Regions from separate parts of the Bacillus sp. FSL R5-0422 genome, predicted to be linked through region 1. Evidence: riboswitches for the same ligand, from Rfam matches in the RefSeq annotation. Region 1 holds a riboswitch; the other holds the start of a gene.
What was found. A riboswitch is a leader RNA that binds a small molecule or an ion and turns the genes downstream of it on or off. The one in region 1 is predicted to bind S-adenosylmethionine.
Positions count from the first base shown of each region.

Region 1 (10,459 bases):
TATTGAACTGGATTTATATCTTGAAATTCATCCACCAATATATAGTGAAACCGGTCTTGATACCGTTTCAGCAGTTTAGGCTGTTCTGTCAGCATGTGCAAGCAGGCAATCGCCATGTCATCAAAGTCAAATTGCTGATTGTCTCGTTTTTGCTGTTCATAAGATTGATAGATCGTCCACATGTGTTTTTCTTTTTCATCCTTCAAATCAGGAAGATCACCTGGTAAAAAAGCATTTTTCCAATAGCCGATTGATTGCAGGACTTGATCGGTAGGGTAGTCTTTTTCATTAAGTCCTTCATTCATGATGGCTTTCCGAATGTACTGCTCTTTCTGCCAATCAAACTTGATCAGGTGCTGGCCGTTCCATTTGTTTGCGTCATCGTGAAGCAGCATTTTATAAAAAAGACTATGGAAGGTACCTGTCACCACTTGGCTTGCTTGTGATGGGTGCAGCTGATATTGCTTGCGCAGTCTTTCTTTCATTTCACTGCTGGCTTTTGTGGTGAACGTCACGAGTAAGATGTGGTGAGCAGGAATGTGATGATGTGACATGAGATAAGCCGCTCTTGCTGTCAGGACTCTTGTTTTCCCGCTACCAGCGCCAGCCAGTACAAGCATTGGACCGTCTTTATGTGTGACAGCTTGAAGCTGCGGTGTGCTAAAGGTGATATGTGGAAAGAGATCGATGGTATGTGCTTGTTCATTCTCTTCTAAATGTAACGCATCGCTAAATTGAATCGACCTTGGTTCCTGCCACTCATATGAATCATTCGTTTGCGAGATGATTTGTTTGCCTGTTGGAAAACGGAAGCCCCCACGTTCTTTATAAGAAGCACTTTCCTTTTGTTCTGCGTGTTTTTTCTGAACTTCTTGTTCTTCTGCTTGTTCACACATCTCTTGCTGAGACATATGTTTATGAATAAAGGCAGGTTCTTCATGTATATTTAATCTGAAAAAGATGGGTTGTCCGCAATATGGGCAGAATAAGTGCCCTTTTTTTCCCTCGTCATGGAGGAATTGATAATGTTCTCTCGAATACGTATGTAATGAGATCGTTCGATCATGTCGTCGTGCGCATTTCAAAGCTAGTCCTCCAATAGTTAATCAATCTTAAAAAGAAACACATCTAATCATATCAAATGAGACGTGTTTCAAACAGTCATAATTAGGGAATAGTAGAGTAGAAGAGAAGCAAAGGAGGCGTTCTTGATGGGATATATAGCCCCGATTCAGCCGGATCTGTATTTTCAATATATCAATCGTCCTGCTCCTCAGGATAAAGAAGACTACGCGAAAGTAACTAAGGTTACGCGCACCTTTCATGACAAGATATACAGAGAGCTGGAGAAAAAAGAGGACTTAGTGGCAGAAGCAGAAACGAAAGTACAGCAAAAAAAGCGGGAACGCTTTGTACGAGATATGTTTATGGAGGAAGGCAAAGGCGTTCATATTAATACGTATATATAAATGATTGCGCTTTCTTCCATTGACGAACGATGATAAAGAAAAAGCCAGGGCATCATGGATGCGCTGGCTTTTTCTAATGGTCAAACAGACAGAGTTTTTGTCATTTTGACATGTGTGATTCCTGCTTCTTCAAACGGTTCAGAAATGGCTTTGTAACCTTTCTTTTCGTAGAAAGGAAGGGCTTGGACTTGTGCGTGCATAACCGCTTCCTTCGCTCCATTCGCAATGGCTTCTGTTTCTAGCGCTTCTAATAGTTTGTGGCCAAGGCCGAAAGCGCGTGCCTCTTTTAACACACAAATTCGTTCTAGCTTTGCCTTTGGTCCTTCAATGATGCGCAATCTAGCGGCTGCTTGAGGCTTCATTTCATCATTATAAATGACAAAATGAATGGCCTCGTCTTCTAATTCATCTATTTCAATCTCTAATGGGACTTCTTGTTCTTTGACGAATACTTCTTTTCGAACGTAATATGCATCTTCTCGTTGTGTTTGTGCTGTTGCGATGACTGTTTTCAAATCTCCTTAACCCTCTTCTCCTAAAATAAATGTTTCATAGACGGTCCAAGATCCGTTCTCTAGTTGATATAAAAGGTGGAAGCGATCCACTGTTTCTTCATGGTCAATCTTTCTCAGCTTTAATGTACCAAGAACGTCTGAATGCTCATCATCTGAGAGTTTTTGAGCCACTGTCACATGAGGAACAAAGGCATATTCAGGTGTACCTTCAAGTGGATCTGCATACAACCTTTCATTGAGCGCCATGATTTCTTCGTTCGGTTCTACTTTCATATAAATAACGTTGTTTACAGGAGCGAATGAACTGAATTTTTTAATACGTAATGTAATAGGAGAAGCATTTTTTGCATACTCTCTTAGCGTTGAGACGACATCAGCCGCTTCTAGATCCGTTAATTCAAAAGGTGTTCTAAGTGTTAAATGAGGCGGTATGAGTGCATAGTTCGGATCATAACGCTTCCGGTAAGAGTTCGCAATATCTTGCAATTTTTTTGATGGAAATAAAACAACTCCGTATTTCATCTTGTTCCCTCCTGATTAAGAAAGTATTTATTATTGTTTATTATAACAAAATTCAGTTGATTAACGAATATGGGAGCATTCTTTTTAACGAAGACGCAATGAGCGGTTGCCAAAACGTCCATTTATGATCCCCTTCGAATGTCTCAAATAAATAATCTGCACCTGACTGTTCAAGAAGTGCCTTTAAATCGTCGTTCGGCTGAATAAAATCGAGCACTTGACCATCTGTCGTTTTCACAGCCGTTTCTTCCAGTCCAATTTGATGGATAATCGCATAATGAGAAAGGGCTGTCGACTGTTTAACAGCTTCTAAGACTGAATCATCAACGTAAGGTGACTGCAAAATGAGCCCGCCAAATAAAGAAGGATAATCAATCGCTGTCATAAGAGAAATCGTAGCACCCAGAGAATCACCAATAAACGTGCGTCCTGAGCCAATTTGATAGGTTGGATAGTGCATATCAATATAAGGGACAAGTTCATTTGCTAAAAAGCGTTTATACGCCTCAAATTTTGTGCCATCTGGATGATACGTATTCCTTCTTTCGGTGACATTTTCATAAGGGACACCAATGATAATAGAGCGTTCCATTTCTTTGTTTTGCATCAATTCTTCTGCCTGTCTGCCTATTTTGCCTAAACGGAAATAATCATGACCATCTTGGGCAATGATGACATGATATGTATAAAGGGGGGAGTAATTGACTGGCAAATAGATCAAAAGGGTCATATCCGCCCCAAGTTCTTTTGAATGTAAGGTTTCTTCTTGAATAATGCCTGTTTTCTTCACCATAATCCATTCCTCCAGCTAACCGATTTCATCACAAAGTGAAACGTTTCCATTCATTGTAACATGAAAAATAGCGTTGTTCCTATATGCTAACATGCATTCAATTCAGTTAACACCGAATCTGTTATAAAATACAGAAAATTTCAATTAATTGTTCAGATTCCTCTTGAAAAATGAGATTTAATGCGTTACAGTATTAAGAATTAGAACAGACAGACAACACATTCTTATCGTGAGAGGTGGAGGGACTGGCCCTTTGAAACCTCAGCAACCGGTATGCATCACTTCATGTGATGTACCAAGGTGCTAAATCCAGCAAGCAGCTTTTTTGCTTGGAAGATAAGAGGAAGCGATTAAAACCCCTTCTTCTTATGAAGAAGGGGTTTTCTGTTTTGAAATCAGATTTTTACTTAGGATGGTGTCAAATGACAGAACATGTGGAAACGACATTAGCGCAAATTGGAAACCGTAGCGAAGAGGCGACTGGTACGGTCAGTCCCCCCGTTTATCTTTCAACAGCATACAGACATAGAGGCATAGGGGAATCAACCGGATTTGATTACATTCGAACGAAAAACCCAACAAGGCAGCTTGTAGAGGATGCGATTGCTTCACTCGAAGAAGGGACGGCCGGATTTGCCTTCAGTTCGGGAATGGCTGCGATCCAAACGATCATGGCGCTATTTGAAAGTGGTGATGAACTCATCGTCTCATCAGACCTATATGGCGGTACATACCGTTTGTTTGAAAACGAATGGAAAAAGTACGGCTTACGTTTTCTTTACGATGATTTTTCAGATGAAGACTGTTTACGCTCTAAAATCACAACAAACACAAAAGCAGTCTTTATTGAGACGCCGACAAATCCACTTATGCAAGAAGCGGATATTCAAAAAATAGCGAAGATTGCAAAAGAACATGGCGCTTTGGTCATTGTCGATAACACCTTTTACACACCTGTTTTGCAAAAGCCGATTACGCTTGGAGCGGACATTGTGATTCATAGCGCAACCAAATATTTAGGCGGACATAATGACGTTCTTGCAGGGCTTGTCGTCACAAAAGGAGAGCAGTTGTCTGAAGACATGTTCCAGCATCAAAACGCGATTGGAGCGGTTCTATCACCATTTGACTCATGGCTATTAATGAGAGGGATGAAAACACTGGCTCTTAGAATGCGCCAGCACGAGGCAAATGCGCAGGAGCTAGCCGAGTTTTTAAAGAAACAGCCAGAAATTCAAGATGTCCTTTACCCAGGCAAGGGAGGAATGCTGTCATTCCGTGTAGCCGAAGAAGACTGGGTCAATCCATTTTTAAAGCAGCTGAAAACGATTTGTTTTGCTGAAAGTCTTGGCGGAATTGAAAGTTTTATCACGTATCCTGCGACGCAAACGCACATGGATATTCCTGAGGAAATTCGCATTGCAAACGGTGTGTGTAACAAACTGCTCCGTTTCTCCGTTGGTATTGAGCACGTAGATGACCTGAAGGCAGACCTAAAGCAGGCACTATCACAAGTAAAAGAGGAGGTACATGCCAAATGACCACACATGATTGGACATTCGAAACCCAACTCGTTCATAACGCATTCAAAACAGACCGTTCAACAGGTGCAGTCAGTGTGCCGATTCAGCATGCGTCCACCTTTCATCAAAGCAGCTTTGATGATTTTGGTCAATATGACTACTCAAGATCGGGGACTCCTACACGTCAAGCGTTAGAGGATACGATTGCGGCGCTAGAAGGAGGAACGAGAGGGCTTGCTTTTGCATCTGGCATGGCAGCCATCTCCACTGCTTTTCTTCTATTATCAAAAGGAGATCACGTCCTTGTCACAAGAGATGTGTATGGTGGTACATTTCGTATGATCACCCAAGTTCTTTCGAGATTCGGCATTGAGCATACCTTTGTGGACATGACGGATTTGAATGAAGTCAAAAAAGGCATTCAATCGAATACGAAGGTCATTTACATGGAAACACCGTCAAACCCGACGCTAGGAATTACGGATATAGAGGGCGTCGTCCAGCTTGCGAAAGAACATGACTGTCTGACATTTTTAGATAATACATTTTTAACACCGGCTCTTCAGCGTCCGCTCGACCTTGGCGTTGACGTTGTCCTGCACAGCGCAACGAAATTTTTGAGCGGTCACAGTGATGTGCTGTCAGGCTTAGCGGTGGTGAAAGATGAGAAGCTGGGAGAGGAACTCTATTCGCTGCAAAACTCATTCGGTGCGGTCCTTGGCGTGCAGGACTGCTGGCTTGTGTTAAGAGGGTTAAAAACCCTTCAGGTGAGATTAGAAAAAGCAAGCCAAACGGCATTTAAACTCGCTTCATTCCTGAAAGAACATCCAGCGGTGAAAAAAGTATACTATCCAGGCTTAGATGACCATCCGGGGGCAGACATTCAGCGAAAGCAAGCAAGCGGAGCTGGAGCCGTTCTCTCATTTGAATTAGAAAACGAAGCAGCAGTCAAAGAATTAGTAGACGCTGTCACATTACCTGTATTTGCTGTCAGCCTTGGCGCCGTCGAATCCATTCTGTCATACCCAGCCAAAATGTCACATGCGGCTATGCCAAAAGAAGAAAGAGAAAAAAGAGGAATTACAGATGGATTGCTTCGTTTAAGTGTTGGAGTTGAAAACGGAGAAGACCTCAAACGCGACTTCAAACAAGCACTCGATCAATTAAAGCCCGTTCTTGTCAACCAATCATGAAGGTGAGAAAAAGCCGGCACAGCTGCCGGCTTTTTGACCTTTTTTGAACAAAACCATTGACGATGGATCATGAAGGTTATATAATAGAGACTGTCAGTAACAGAAACCCCAGAACTGATACATAACCCGATTCCGTAGCTCAGCTGGGAGAGCGCTACCTTGACAGGGTAGAGGTCGCTGGTTCGAGCCCAGTCGGAATCATCGTTTAAACCCTTGCCTAGCAAGGGTTTTTTGTTTGTCGGTAACAAATGTTTGTTCTGTTTCTTTTGATTGGGGACAAATTGGGGACGAACTTTATCCATTAGATTGTTTCTCAGTATTTTTAGGATCAAAAAATCCCTATTCCATACCGATCACACATCTTTTAATAGTATCAGCATATCCAGTTTAAGAGGTTACTTACAAAATATTTAGAACTTTTTTGTAAGAATCCTCCGAAATGCAATACGGACTTTAAATATTTTCATTTATAATTTCCTATTTTTCTATACTTTTCATATCGCTGTTGTATAAGCTCTTCCGAGGATAATAGTATCAATTTTTTTAGAGATGATTCGATTGTAGATTCAATCAATTTTGCCTGTGATTTTATATCATTTTGTGCTCCACCTCTAATTTCAGGAATGATTTCATCAATAACTCCTAAATGTTTTAAATCTATTGCTGAAATTTTCATATGTTCAGCAGCTTCTGGAGCATACTTAGCGTCCTTCCATAGGATAGATGCTGCTCCTTCTGGCGAAATGACCGAGTACCATGAATACTCTAACATATGGATATGGTTACCGACACTAATGCCAAGAGCTCCACCACTTGATGCCTCTCCAATTACAATACAAACAATTGGCACTTTAAGAGTAGCCATTTCAAATAGATTGCGAGCTATCGCTTCAGAAATTCCACGTTCTTCAGACCCTTTCCCTGGATAGGCGCCTATTGTATCAATAAATGTAATAATAGGGCGATTAAATTTATCAGCTTGTTTCATAAGTCTTAGCGCTTTTCTATAACCTTCTGGATGTGCCATTCCAAAATTTCTTTCTATATTTTCCTTTGTACTTCTACCTCTTTGATGACCAATAACCGTAACGGGCATCCCTTTAAATTTTGCAATACCACCTATCATTGCTTGATCATCACCATATAATCGATCACCATGAAGTTCGAAAAAGTTTGTAAACAATAAAGGTATATAATCCAATGTCGTGGGCCGGTTACGTAGCCTTGCAATTTGAACTCGTTGAAAAGGTGTAATATTAGAATAAATTTCATCTTGCATTTTATTTAAACGTTTTTCTAATAAATGAATTTCTGACGATAAATCTACATTATGTTCTTTCATCATTTTCTTTAATTCATCAAATTTCTCTTTTAGTTCAATAATAGGACGTTCAAAATCCAAACTCATTTTAACCTCCAAAGGTTATGATTTACCTCACTTTAATCAAAAGACTTAGAAATAGAATCAATAAATAATTCAAAACCATCCACAACTATTTTTTGTTCTGATTCTGATAAGTTATTGAGAAGATTTTGATAAAATGTAATGGATTGCTCTCTTAAGTTATGAACAGTTGTGTGACCTTTTTCTGTGAGGTGCAGAAAAAGTTCTCTTCTATTTTTTTCATTTACTTCACGATAAACAAGCCCCTTTTTTACTAACTTATCTACCAATCTACTCACAGTTGAAGTCTCTAATCTAAGTTTATTGGAAAGTTGCCAAACAGTTAATTTTTCCACCTCTAGTTCCTCTAACGCCATCATTTGAGAAGTTGGTAGAGGTTTTTCAAATGGTCCATTGGGCAAATTTTGAGATTCAAAAACTCCAGTTGTTATAATCATTTTCTTAATATCTGATCTTAGTTTTAAGGCATCTTCTCTTTTCAAAAAGGTTACCCTCCTACAATTCATGTACCATACATCAATTGTATTATACATGAATTTGTTTTTTTCACAAGTTTAACGTAAGCCAATATTAAAATAAGGATGAGATATTTCTACTTGTTAAAATGGTATAAACCGATTTATTTTATTAATTTAAATGAGAAGCAGTTGCCCTAGGTCTTTCAGTATTTAGAGCAGAAACAGCGTTTCGCTTATGCTGAAGCATGCTAAATAGTATATGCAGATGAGTATGGGAAACAAGGTCGATTTGAAGACTACGGCTGCTGATCAAAAGATATTAGAAACACAACTCAAAACGTATAGGCAAAATTAAAACAGACCATGCAGGGTCTGTTTTTTTATGGGGACGAACCCTTTCAGTCTTATTCGGAAATGCACATTTTTTATCGGAAGGGCTCATCATAGAATCTTATTAAATCAGTCTTTTTAAGAAAACATCTGGAAGTTTCGGAGAAGGTCATTCACCTTGACGGGGAGAGATCACTGGTTCGAACCCAGTGAGAATCATCGTTCAAACCTTTGCCTAGCAAGGGTTTTTTTGTTTTGTTAATTAGTCACATCGAAGAAGTAAAATTGCTAACATATTATTAAATAGCACCAATTAAAAACATACATAACAAGGATTTATGTAGACACCATTTTGGGCTTTAAATTTGGAGGATGTTATCAACTCTGGCCATGCCGAAGTGTTTGTAATATGTCTGGGTCTAATGGAGTTACTTATGGAGGACAAAAAAACTATAAATAATAAATACCTCGCTAAAAAACACCCTTACTTTTTGTTAGGGTGTTTTTACACTTATTATATCTGAAAAACGTATCAAATTTGTACGCAACGCCTTTTGAGTCATTTAATAAATGGACCAGTACCGTTTAAATCCTATATGATTTGATTTCCTTTATCTTTCCAGATTTTGCAGCACTACTAAAAACATAGACATCGCAGAAATCAATTTTTAAACCATTCGCTAATAACATTACACCATTTATTGAAGCAAATTTTCCGTGTGTGATTACTTGGTAAATTTCAAGGGCGCTAACGATTTCTCTGTCCTCTTTGTACAAAGTGGAGATTAAGGCATTTCGTCCTTCAAGCTTTGTATTATCCTTTAACTGAAACCATATAATAGATTCATCCGCATATTCATTAATTACTTCATTCTGCCGTGTTAATATAGCTACTGTAAAATCAATGATTATTTGCTTCCTGGGAGCATTGTCACATCCTGTTGGAATGGTAAGTTTCAATTCATTGGGGGAGCTGTTCACTAATGTTAACCTCCTAAAAATACGTTTTATAAAAGCTTCTTGTGACGTAATCCGGATCGTTTGTTAAAGTTCAACAAAGGCTTTTTTAAACTGATATTGAATTATATCATAAAGAATTTATATTTCATTCCCTAAGATGGGAGAGATTAGTTTAGAAAAACAATTAAATTCTTCCTTTAAAATAGGTTGTTCAATTTTTTGTTTTGCAACTTTCAGTTTTCTTCAGAAGTGCACATTTTTTATTAGAAAGGCTTAGCATAGAATCTTATTAAATTTTCAAGAGAACATCTGGAAGTTTCGGATAAGGTCATTCACCTTGACGGGGAGAGATCGCTGGGTCGAACCCAGACGGAATCGTATGAAAAGATGTTGATACAGAGCCATTCTTGAGATAGTCAAGAGTGGCTTTTGTTGTATTTCTAAAACAAAAGAAAACATTAGTGAAATGAAAAACCACACTGTATTTTTTCAGTGTGGTCAATTTAAGATACGACAGGTGAGCCATTTAACAATACAATAGTTTCATAGTGTGGTTAAGATCATAAAACCGTATTTTGGTAACCTTATTTCTGCTATTGAAGGACTCATTATCCTGTTTTTCATAGCTACACCTTCGAAAGTCATCAATTTTTCTTTTTTTTGTAGTCTTTTATTAAGCTTGAAACAGTTAAACCAATTACACCAAAAGCTACTACATAAAATAAAATGTTTGTTACAGGTGTATCAATTTTCCCTAAAATCAATACAATAGCGATAATAGCGGCGGGTAAAGTAATTAACAAACTTTTTGATGCCTTATTTTCCTGTGTCACTAATCAAGTACCTCCTTATTGTTTCAGCATTGTGTTTTAGTTCATTTTAAAAAAGAACAACATGATGGTTCTAGCAACCAACCATGCTACATTTTCACTTCCATTCACTTTAAGAGCGCCTGTATAGTGTTCAAGAGTGATTAGAATGGTTCCGAATTTTGCTTCTGCAGAAGGTGTGAATAAAAAAAAGTTCCTGAAACCGTGGATATTATTAAACCTTTTGAAAGTTTTTTTCATAATGAATATGTATGCATATTGGTTCTCCATCTCTAATGAATGTTATCATTTGTAAATAAATGAAGTAAATAGGTTATTTGTTATAGGGGGTGAACGGTCCTTGACAGGGGAGAGGTTGCAGGATCGAGTTTAGCCGAAATCATCATTAAAACCCTTGCTAAGCAAGGGTTTTTTGACAACAGATATTTGTTTTATTTTTTTGAAAAGGGGCGAATTGGGGA
Region 1 is NZ_CP152014.1:1,145,816-1,156,274, forward strand. It holds gene MKX52_RS05685 (ATP-dependent helicase) at 1-1,085, opposite strand, end outside; gene MKX52_RS05690 (hypothetical protein) at 1,212-1,469, shown strand; gene MKX52_RS05695 (GNAT family N-acetyltransferase) at 1,550-1,984, opposite strand; gene MKX52_RS05700 (YjcG family protein) at 1,991-2,506, opposite strand; gene MKX52_RS05705 (esterase family protein) at 2,559-3,299, opposite strand; SAM riboswitch class I at 3,521-3,642, shown strand; gene MKX52_RS05710 (methionine biosynthesis PLP-dependent protein) at 3,722-4,840, shown strand; gene metC (cystathionine beta-lyase) at 4,837-6,015, shown strand; tRNA gene MKX52_RS05720 (tRNA-Val) at 6,144-6,216, shown strand; gene MKX52_RS05725 (acetyl-CoA carboxylase carboxyltransferase subunit alpha) at 6,479-7,423, opposite strand; gene MKX52_RS05730 (MarR family transcriptional regulator) at 7,456-7,902, opposite strand; gene MKX52_RS05735 (hypothetical protein) at 8,794-9,189, opposite strand; gene MKX52_RS05740 (hypothetical protein) at 9,813-10,001, opposite strand.

Region 2 (10,459 bases), 1.7 Mb from region 1:
CTACTTTCACTGCATCAGTCATGAAGTATTTCTTCACTAGATTGCCATGTTCACGAAGCGCTGTATGAAGATCAGTGAAGATCACGCCTTTGTCTTTCGCTTCTGTTGAAAGAGACAAGTAGGCTGGCGTTTGATCACGCTGAATGTAAACTGTCTTATCCGTGTCCTCTAAATCAATAAGAGATTTCACTTCTTCAGGAAGCTCTTCTAATGATCCAAATGGTGCACTTTCGACTGTATGCTGTTTGAAATTGGTTAAATTCCATTTAGAAATATTCGTTTTGTCAGGCTTTGGCATTGGAAGGTCTTCTGCTTTTTCAAGAGCCTGTAAGCGAAGGGAACTCATCCATGCCGGTTCCTGATGCTTCTCGGAGAAGCTTTTGACATAATCTTGATCTACTGATAATTTCGTTTCTAATGTCATCAATAATCCTCCTAACGCTTACGCTTCTTGACCAACAGTTTCGTCTTCAATTCCTAACTCTTTTTTAATCCAGTCATAGCCTTCTGCTTCTAGACGTTGTGCAAGTTCTGGTCCGCCAGATTTCACGATACGTCCTTGCATCATGACATGAACGTGATCTGGTGTGATGTAGTTCAGTAGACGCTGATAGTGAGTGATCATTAAGCAGCCGAAGCTTTCGCCGCGCATTCTGTTAATTCCTTTAGAAACCACTTTCAACGCATCGATATCAAGACCAGAATCGATTTCGTCAAGGATCGCAATTTTTGGTTCAATCATCATTAATTGAAGAATTTCATTGCGTTTTTTCTCCCCGCCTGAGAAACCTTCGTTTAGGTAGCGTTGCGCCATGTCTGGGTCCATTTCAAGGAACTCCATGTTTTCGTCCATTTTGCGGATGAATTTCATGAGAGAGATTTCATCGCCTTCTTCTCTGCGAGCGTTAATAGCAGAACGAAGGAAGTCCGCATTTGTCACACCACTAATTTCAGATGGGTATTGCATCGCAAGGAAAAGACCTGCTTGAGCGCGCTCATCTACTTCCATTTCAAGTACATCTTCGCCATCAAGCAAAATGCTGCCTTTTGTTACTTCATATTTAGGGTGGCCCATAATTGCAGCAGATAAAGTTGATTTACCTGTACCGTTTGGTCCCATTACTGCGTGGAATTCTCCACCTTTTATCTCGAGGTTTACACCCTTTAAGATTTCTTTCCCTTCAATCTCAACGTGCAAGTCCTTAATTGTTAATGTCGAAGCAGTCATATATCGATACCTCCAAAATAATCATTATTCTCAATTTATTCTCATTCTAATTTTATAACAAATTAAAAGTGAATACAACACATTCACGATAAGCGTGAGAGGATGCTCTCAAAATTCTAACAAAAAAAGCCGGTAGATAAAAGGATTTATGTCGAAAAGACTGTTTTCATAAAGAAAGGACGGGAAACTGTTCTCCCCGTCCCTTAGCTATTTAATAGCCTTGTATATTCATTTTTGCGAGCTGCCTTTTCTCATCTCGATAGGACTGCTCTCGTTTATATTCCACTTTCATCCGTAAGTCATGGTCTCTTTCGTACTCTGCATAGCTCATGCCATGAGCCTTATGCATGGCCTTTTCCATCTCGGCGGTATAATCCAATCCTAATGTACTATGGTCCGAACAAATAATAAACCATTCCCTTCTTTGAGTGTAGCTTCATTGTATCAAAGTCATGCGGCTTCACTCAAAAGGGATATAGTGCGCTATGCTGGCATATTTTCTCACACAATCGGCTGAGAAGAACTCAACTCCCTGATATGGAAATATACCGCCCTTTCCTTCCCTTAATGCGTCTGTCCTCCAAATTCGTCAATACATTGCTGAACGACAGTAATCCCTTGGCTCAATGCTGCCCCGCCGCCAAATGCTGCTGCCACGCTGACAACCTCTAGCAAATTTTCTTCTGTGGCGCCTTGGTCGAGCGCTCCCTTTGTATGATAAATCATGCAGTATTCGTCCTGTGCATGAATACTGATGCCAAGGGCAATCATTTGTTTTTCCTTTTGCGTTAATGAATCGCTCTGAAAACATTGCTCCGTGAATTCATTGAATTTTTTCCCAAACACCGGCATTTTCTTCTGAAATTCACCCATTGCGGTTTTATAATCAGTCAGCGACTGCTGCATGAATCCGCTCATATGCTGTTCATTCATCTTTATTCCATCCCTTCAGGTCATTTGTACATTTTTATTATGAGCGAGATTTGAAAAAATACACAAAAAAACCTCGCTTTGACGAAAGCGAGGTTACAGATTGTTGACAAAGGTCTAAAATGAACTTAATTTTAGACCTTTGTCTTCCTTTCAGCGTGATAGAAAACCTTTGCAGTGTAGGAAGGACGAGTACTGGAGCGGAGCGAATCCGACATTCGTGAGCACCAGCACGCAGGACTGACACCGAATGCGAGGGTTTGTCTACACGCTGAAACCTCGCTTTGACGAAAGCGAGGTTAACACATCGTTATTCAGATACCGGTAGTACAGCACCGTCATATTTTTTGTCGATGAATTCTTTGATTTTATCAGAGTGAAGAACTTCCATTAAAGTCTTGATCTTATCTGATTTTTCTTCACCTTTGCGAACCGCCACGATGTTTGCATATGGGTTGTTCTTTGTTTGCTCAAGTTCGATTGAATCGTTTTTCGGATTCAATTTATTTTGGATCGCATAGTTGACGTTGATAAACACAGCATCGCCTTCACTGTTTTCATAAGCTTTCGCTGTTAGTTCAGGAGCGATTTTTTTGAACTTTAGGTTCTTTGGGTTTTCTTTGATGTTCTTTACAGTAGCGTTGATTGTATCAACCTTTGGGTCGAGTTTGATGACACCAGCATGTTGAAGCAGGGCAAGCATACGTCCTTGCTCAGCTACGTTGTTTGTCATGATGATCGTGCCACCGTTTGGAATATCTTTTACTGATTTGTATTTCTTAGAGTAGATGCCGAATGGCTCAAGGTGAACCGCACCTGCACTCACTAGGTCGTAATCTTTGTTTGATTTATTTTCTTCATTTAAGTAAGGGATATGTTGGAAAAAGTTTGCATCCACTTCTTTTTCAGCTAACGCTTTGTTGTACATTTTATAATCACTAAGTACTTTCACTTTGAGATCGTAGCCTTTTTCTTTTAGAAGTGGTTTTGCTTCTTCAAGAATTTCGGCATGTGGTGTTTTTGAAGCCGCAACCGTAATGGTTTTGCTATCACTTGCGTTATTAGATGAACCGCATGCAGCTAAAATGCCTGCAAATGCTAGAAATAGTGCACTTAAAATCAATTTCTTCATGAATAAATCCTCCCTTATCGTTTATCAATTTTATTTGTAATCAAATCACCGATTATTTGAATAATAAAGACGATGATGAGAATAAACACAGTGGCAAAAAGTGTGACATCTGTATTACCAGATTGGTATCCTTCCACATAAGCAAGGTCACCAAGTCCGCCTGCTCCAATTGCACCTGCAATCGCAGTTGAGCCAATTAAAGCAATCGCTGTTACGGTAATACCTGAAATGAGGGCTGGCAATGATTCTGGCAGCAATACTTTGAATATGATGGTCGATGTTTTCGCTCCCATTGAGCGTGCTGCTTCAATGACTCCTTTGTCTACCTCACGCAGTGCAATTTCGACAAGACGTGCATAGAATGGAGCTGACCCAATGACAAGGGCAGGCAGTGCTGCATTTGGACCTAGAATTGTATGCATTAAGAATTTCGTGAACCCTAATAAAAGAATAATTAAAATGATAAAAGGAATCGATCTGAAAATGTTGACGACTCCACCGATGACAGCATTGATCGGTTTATTTTCCCAAAGACCACCTTTTCCTGTAAGGAAAAGCAGGAGTCCAAGAATAATTCCGATCACAAAGGCAAACGCCAATGAAATGAGTGTCATATAGACCGTTTCGCCCGTTGCATTCCAAATGACTTCTAAATCAACGTTCGGAAACCATTTCTCAAACATGTGTCATCACCTCAATTTCAACCTGTTTGCTTTGGATATAGGCGATGGCTTTTTCTACCTCAGTCTCTTCTCCATTAATATGGATAAAGAGTGTTCCAAACGCGCCTTCCTGCGTTTGAGAAATCTTTCCTTGAAGGATATTTACATCGACCTTGAAGGATCGAATGATTTCAGTGATGAGCGGTTGCTCGGCAGAATCGCCAATAAAGGACAACCGTACGACCTGACCTTCTTTTACGCGCTCTAAGACGTGTTCGATTGTTTCTTTCGCTTCCTCTGGTTCAGCAAGCTGCTGGACGAATCGCTTCGTCATTTCTTCCTTCGGCTGTCTGAAAACGCGTAATACCTCGCCTTCTTCGACAATGCGTCCATTCTCCATCACCGCCACGCGATGACAAATTTTGCGAATGACATGCATTTCGTGTGTAATCAGCACAATCGTCAGTCCAAGTCGTTTATTGATATTTGCCAAAAGATCAAGGATAGAATCCGTTGTTTGCGGATCAAGTGCTGACGTTGCTTCGTCACAAAGAAGAACCTTTGGATCATTTGCTAATGCTCTCGCAATCCCCACACGCTGTTTTTGTCCGCCGCTAAGCTGAGACGGATACGCATTTTCTTTTCCTTCTAAACCGACTAATTTAATCAGTTCATTCGCACGCTCTCTCCGTTTCGATGTCGGTACACCTGCGATCTCAAGTGGGAACATAATATTTTGTCTCACTGTTCTTGACCAAAGTAGGTTAAAGTGCTGGAAAATCATGCTGATTTCTTGTCTTGCTTTCCGAAGTTTCGCATTCGATACTTCATTGATCCGGTTGCCTGCCACTTCGACAATTCCTTCTGTTGGCAGCTCCAGACCGTTTAATAGGCGAATCAGCGAGCTTTTTCCGGCACCGCTATACCCAATAATTCCGAATATTTCACCTTTACCAATATCCAAGTTGACGTCTTTCACAGCATCAACATTTCCGCTTTTTGAATGATACGTTTTTGATACATTCTGTAAATGGATCACAGTCTGTTCACCTGCTTTCTTGCTGAATCTATAGGTTGCCATCACATACATTATTTATTCTTCCTGATGCCATGCTCCGCGCCTGGCTTGAGGTCAGTAAAAAAGACCCAACTGCAATGCAAGCAGAAAGGCCTTTTATGTTCAATACGCCTTTCTCTCATCTTTCAAAGCATTGCGGCTTTGAGTGAATTGGCACCAATTTCAGCTATGCTGACGGTTGCCGGGTTTCATAGGGCACGTCCCTCCACCTCTCTTAATAAGAGAAAATATGTTGTTTTATGTGATGTTCATGTTTTTACTAACGTAGAATATCATGCTACCCGAGATATGTCAACGCTGTAAATCGCTAATTTCCTAGTAAACGACTACGTTATCATTTTTCGAAAAAAACCGTTCGTCAGCCAGAGCACCGCCTCTAGTCTTAGGAGCGCGCGGAATGACCCTTTTACTTTCACTTGTCCCCTGCTAATTAACTGCTGTAAGGACATATCTCCATCTAATAATTGTAGTATTTCTTTTCTCTCACCATAAAAGATGAGATCCGATAACTCAATTGCAGGTAGTTTCTTCACTTCACCACGCTCATCCACAATCAATGTACAAGAGTCAGTTTCCGCCTCAAATGTAATCTTCAAGGATGATGATGAGAGCAGCGGTTTTAGCAATAAGCGCTGCCCTTTGTTACCATGGGTTTTCACTTTTTCCACATGTATAACCTCCCTGTCATTTGGTTATACATAACATTTCTCTACAAACATTCCCTTGTCCTTTATAAATAACTCGACAAATTTTCAGATGAATTGCTTGAAATATGACAAAAAACCGCTTTATTTAGCGGTTTCAATCATTTCATGAAGATATGGAACAGAGTGAAAGGCATAGCCTTTTTGCACCAGTTCGCCTTTTTTAAACAGTAGAAAGCAAGGAACGCTTTCGATCTCAAAAGCCTTCGCAAAGCCTGGTGAGTAGTTTAAGTTATTTTCGTAAAAAGGTACATCCGGCTGCATGGTGTCTACGACCGCAAGCATTTTCTTTGCCAGCTGGCATGTTCCGCAAAACGGTGTATATAAGTATAAAAGAAATAAATCGTCCTTTATTTCCTTGAAATCATGTTCTTCAATCTCTTTCATATACGTCCACCCTCATAAATATTTCGAATGAACATCAATGTTTGCAGCTAATAGGATAGATGCAATGTGGGCTGACGGTGAAGCGGCCACTTCGCGGTACGTTCTGTCGACAAAAAGATGAAGCGCTTCAGGGAATTCTTTTCGAAATTGCTTCCGCAGTTTGTCGCCTGCATCGTCACTGTCTGCTAATATGTAAACGTCTTTCCCCAATAATTCGTCTACGAGCTGATCCAGCTTCGATGTACTGATCGTGCCATTGGTGCAAATGATGGTAACAGGTTCACTTATGACTTCTTTTAGCTTTTGTTTGTCTGTTTTACCTTCTACTATGATGACCTTTTCTACCTCTACATTCATCACGATCACCCGGCCCTTTTGACATTGTTCAGTTCTCCCTTAGATTACAATCTTTCATCGAGGTTGTAAAGATTGGGCACTTGCACTAAAAAGACTGCAGCTTATGCTCACTGCAGCCTCATCTGTGATTAGCACCAGCCATTTTCATCATCACAGTCTACATATTTTTCTGTCCCGTGGGTCAATGTATCCGTCAGACGATAAAAACGATTTTGATCATAGGAATAACCTGATTTTAACTCATATTGGTTTTCACTAATCATCGTGCCAATCTCTTCATTTTGATGATACAGCACCATGCCGCTTTCTTTGAATCGCCCTGTGACATGATCTGTTATATCCACCTGTTCTTTTTGAAAAGACAAATTGGACACCCCCCATAAAGGTAGAGTGTCCAATTTCACGTGAATTAGTCTTCTTTTGTCATTTCTTCATATTGCTCAGCAGTCATCAAGTTCTCAATTTCAGATGTATCAGCTGGCTCTACCACGATCATCCATGCTTTTTCGTATGGAGAGTCGTTGACGAATTCAGGGCTGTCATCCAGCTCATCGTTCACTTCAACAATTGTACCGTTGATCGGTGCGTAAAGCTCAGAAACTGTTTTCACTGATTCTACACTTCCGAAAGGCTCGTCCGCTGTAATTTTGTCTCCTACTTCAGGAAGCTCAACGAACACGATATCGCCTAGCTCAGATTGAGCAAAATGCGTAATACCGATACGCACCTTTTCCCCTTCTACTTTGACCCATTCATGTTCTTCTGAATAACGTAAATCTTTTGGTGTGCTCATTCAATACCCCTCCAGTCTTTTCTTTCAATCTATATTGAAGATACCACAATCTGAATGAAAGTTACATCATTTCCAGACGCTTTTAAATGTATCTTCATTAAATCCAATCGTGACTCGTTTACCGTCTGTTGTAATCGGACGCTTGATCAGCATTCCATTAGATGCGAGTAATTCTAGCTGCTCGTCCTCTGACATTGCAGGAAGTTGATCTTTCAGCTGTAGCTCTCGGTATTTCTGTCCACTTGTATTAAAGAACTTCTTCAACTCTAAGCCGCTTTTTTCGTAAAGGGCTTTTAATGTTTCTTTATTAGGCGTCTCTTCGACGATATGTATGCTGTTGATGTCTTTATTGTGTTCTTCCAGCCATTTTTTTGCTTTTCGGCATGTACCGCAAGATGGGTATTCATAAAAATCTAAAGCCACCATTTTCACCTCCTGCAAATAGTGACAACATTTTATCACAAAATATTTTAAAAACCTAAATGTATGCTTACAAAAAGGTGCAGAAAGAAGACAAAGGGCTAAAATAAAGATCATTTTAGCCCTTTGTCAACAATCTGAGGTGCGGAATGATATCCGCAAATTTCAGCCGTCTTATACGATATATTTCTCTACTTCAAAGATTCGTTTCGCCACTTCGCGCTTTTTGGCGATGACATTGATCGGGGTGAATCTTGTCAGTTTGCGAAGAGCTGAAAGACTCATGCGGAGTGCATCTCCTTCTTCCATCGCGATTAAGGATTCTTTTGCATGGGCTTCAATTTTTAAGAAGGCCTCCTGCGTGAATATTTGTGTGTAAGCAAGCTTTTGATTATTCTTATCTAGCCCTGATGCAGCGATTGCCTTTTCAGTACGCAGAATCGCCGATTCAGCAGCAAAAATTTCATTGACGATATCCGCTATGTTCACAAGAATCTCTTGCTCTTTGTCTAACGCTTTTCCATACTTCATCGCCGCCATTCCAGATACCATTAAGGCGATCTTTTTCGCATGGGCAAGCAAATATTTTTCTTGATCGAGCGGCTGATCACCCGGCTCTTCCGGCATCATCATCATGAGCTCTTCCTGTAAGGTTTGCGCCTTTTGAAGAAGCGGAAGCTCTCCCTTCATCGCTTTCTTCAGGAATGTGCCTGGGACTAGCAGACGGTTGATTTCGTTTGTCCCTTCAAAAATACGGTTAATCCGGGAGTCACGATAGGCTCTTTCGACCTCGTATTCTTGCATGAATCCATATCCGCCGTGAATCTGCACACCCTCATCCGCAATATAGTCTAAAGTTTCAGAGCCAAGCACTTTACAAAGAGAGCATTCAATGGCATATTCTGCAATGGACTGGGCAATTTGTTTGCCGTCCTTTTGGTCTTCTTCACTTAATAGACCCATACGCTGTTCAAATAATCCGACTGTGCGGTAAACAGCACTTTCCATCGCATAGAGCTTTGCCGACATGTTGGCTACTTTTTCACCAATTAAGCTAAATCGAGAAATGGGCGTTTGGAATTGCTTACGCTGGTTTGCGTATTCTGCCGATAATTGAATGACACGTTTTGACGCGCCAACTGTCCCGACAGCCAGCTTGTAGCGTCCGATATTTAAAATGTTAAAGGCAATGACATGACCTCTGCCAGCCTCACCTAGTAAATTCTCTTTTGGCACTTGAGCATCCTCAAGGATTAACGTTCTCGTTGAGGACCCTTTAATGCCCATCTTTTTCTCTTCAGGTCCCGTTTTGACACCAGGGAAATCCTTTTCTACGATAAAAGCAGAGAAGTGTTCACCATCAATTTTCGCATATACGACAAAGACGTCGGCAAATGCGGAGTTTGTGATCCACTGTTTTTCCCCATTCAACACATAATGGGTTCCGGCTTCATTTAACACCGCAGTTGTCTTTGCTCCAAGAGCGTCAGAGCCTGATCCTGGTTCAGTTAGGGCATACGCCGCTATCGTTTCTCCAGAAGCAAGTCCTGGCAGATACGTTTCCTTTTGCGCTTGGTTTCCGAACAGTACGATTGGCAGAGATCCAATGCCGACATGGGCGCCATAGGAAAGCGAGAAGCTCCCTGCTCTGGAGAATTTCTCGGTAATAATAGCTGAACTGATTTTATCTAATCCAAGCCCTCCGAATTCTTCAGGCACGTCGGCTCCTAGCAGCCCAAGCTCTCCAGCCTTTTTAAGAAGCCTGACGGAATGCTCAAATTCATGCTTTTCAATTTGATCTATATATGGAACAACGTCTTGTAAAATATAATCCTCTGTTGTCTTTCCAATCATTTGATGCTCATCAGAGAAATCCTCTGGTGTAAAGATATGCTCATAATTCGTCTCATCAATTAAGAAGCTTCCACCCTTTTTTACCTCTTCCATTGCTTTCATTCTGTTTTCCCCCTTTAGATCAATTCAAAAATTCCTGCTGCTCCCATGCCCCCGCCGATACACATTGTGACGATGCCAAATTGCTCGTTTCGCCGTTTCATTTCATGAATGAGTGACAGTGTCAATTTCGTTCCTGTACAGCCGAGCGGATGTCCTAGTGCGATTGCCCCGCCATTGACATTCACTTTCTCTTCATCAATTCCTAAATGACGAATGACTTGAATGGCCTGAGAGGCAAACGCTTCGTTTAATTCAAACAGTCCGATATCCTTCAGCTCAAGTCCAGCGATTTTCAGCGCACGTGGAATGGCTTCAATTGGACCGATCCCCATCACTTCAGGCGGTACACCACCAACAGCAAACGCTCTGAACTTGGCGAGCGGCTGAAGGGAAAGTGAGGATGCTTTCTCACGATCCATCATCATCACACACGCAGCTCCGTCACTTGTTTGTGAAGAGTTCCCTGCGGTCACCGTGCCTTTTGTTGAAAAAGCCGGACGCAAAGTGGAAAGAATCTCTTCCGTTGTCCCCGCTCTTACGCCTTCATCCTGTGAGAACGTGAATTGATGTTCTTCTAATTGAAATTGCTCCCCTACCCGCCGCTCTGTTACATCAACGGATACAATTTCATCTGAAAACTTTCCTTCCTGTAATGCTTTGGCTGCCTTTTGATGACTTCTTACCGCAAAGGCGTCCTGATCTTGACGAGTGACCTGATACTTTTGCGCCACCTGCTCTGCCGTGTGGCCCATGCTCATATAGTATTCAGGTGCTTGCTCTGCCAAATGAGCATTCGGACGAATGGAATGACC
Region 2 is NZ_CP152014.1:2,868,814-2,879,272, forward strand. It holds gene sufD (Fe-S cluster assembly protein SufD) at 1-424, opposite strand, end outside; gene sufC (Fe-S cluster assembly ATPase SufC) at 443-1,228, opposite strand; gene MKX52_RS14785 (hypothetical protein) at 1,440-1,577, opposite strand; gene MKX52_RS14790 (carboxymuconolactone decarboxylase family protein) at 1,793-2,161, opposite strand; gene metQ (methionine ABC transporter substrate-binding lipoprotein MetQ) at 2,469-3,290, opposite strand; gene MKX52_RS14800 (methionine ABC transporter permease) at 3,305-3,973, opposite strand; gene MKX52_RS14805 (methionine ABC transporter ATP-binding protein) at 3,966-4,991, opposite strand; SAM riboswitch class I at 5,146-5,254, opposite strand; gene MKX52_RS14810 (SCP2 sterol-binding domain-containing protein) at 5,357-5,698, opposite strand; gene MKX52_RS14815 (thioredoxin family protein) at 5,819-6,121, opposite strand; gene MKX52_RS14820 (toprim domain-containing protein) at 6,134-6,478, opposite strand; gene MKX52_RS14825 (YusG family protein) at 6,607-6,843, opposite strand; gene gcvH (glycine cleavage system protein GcvH) at 6,888-7,271, opposite strand; gene MKX52_RS14835 (arsenate reductase family protein) at 7,338-7,694, opposite strand; gene MKX52_RS14840 (acyl-CoA dehydrogenase family protein) at 7,866-9,647, opposite strand; gene MKX52_RS14845 (acetyl-CoA C-acetyltransferase) at 9,662-10,459, opposite strand, start outside.
Region 2: it holds a riboswitch for S-adenosylmethionine, as region 1 does, so the genes downstream of both, MKX52_RS14805 (methionine ABC transporter ATP-binding protein) here and MKX52_RS05710 (methionine biosynthesis PLP-dependent protein) in region 1, are expected to answer to the same signal.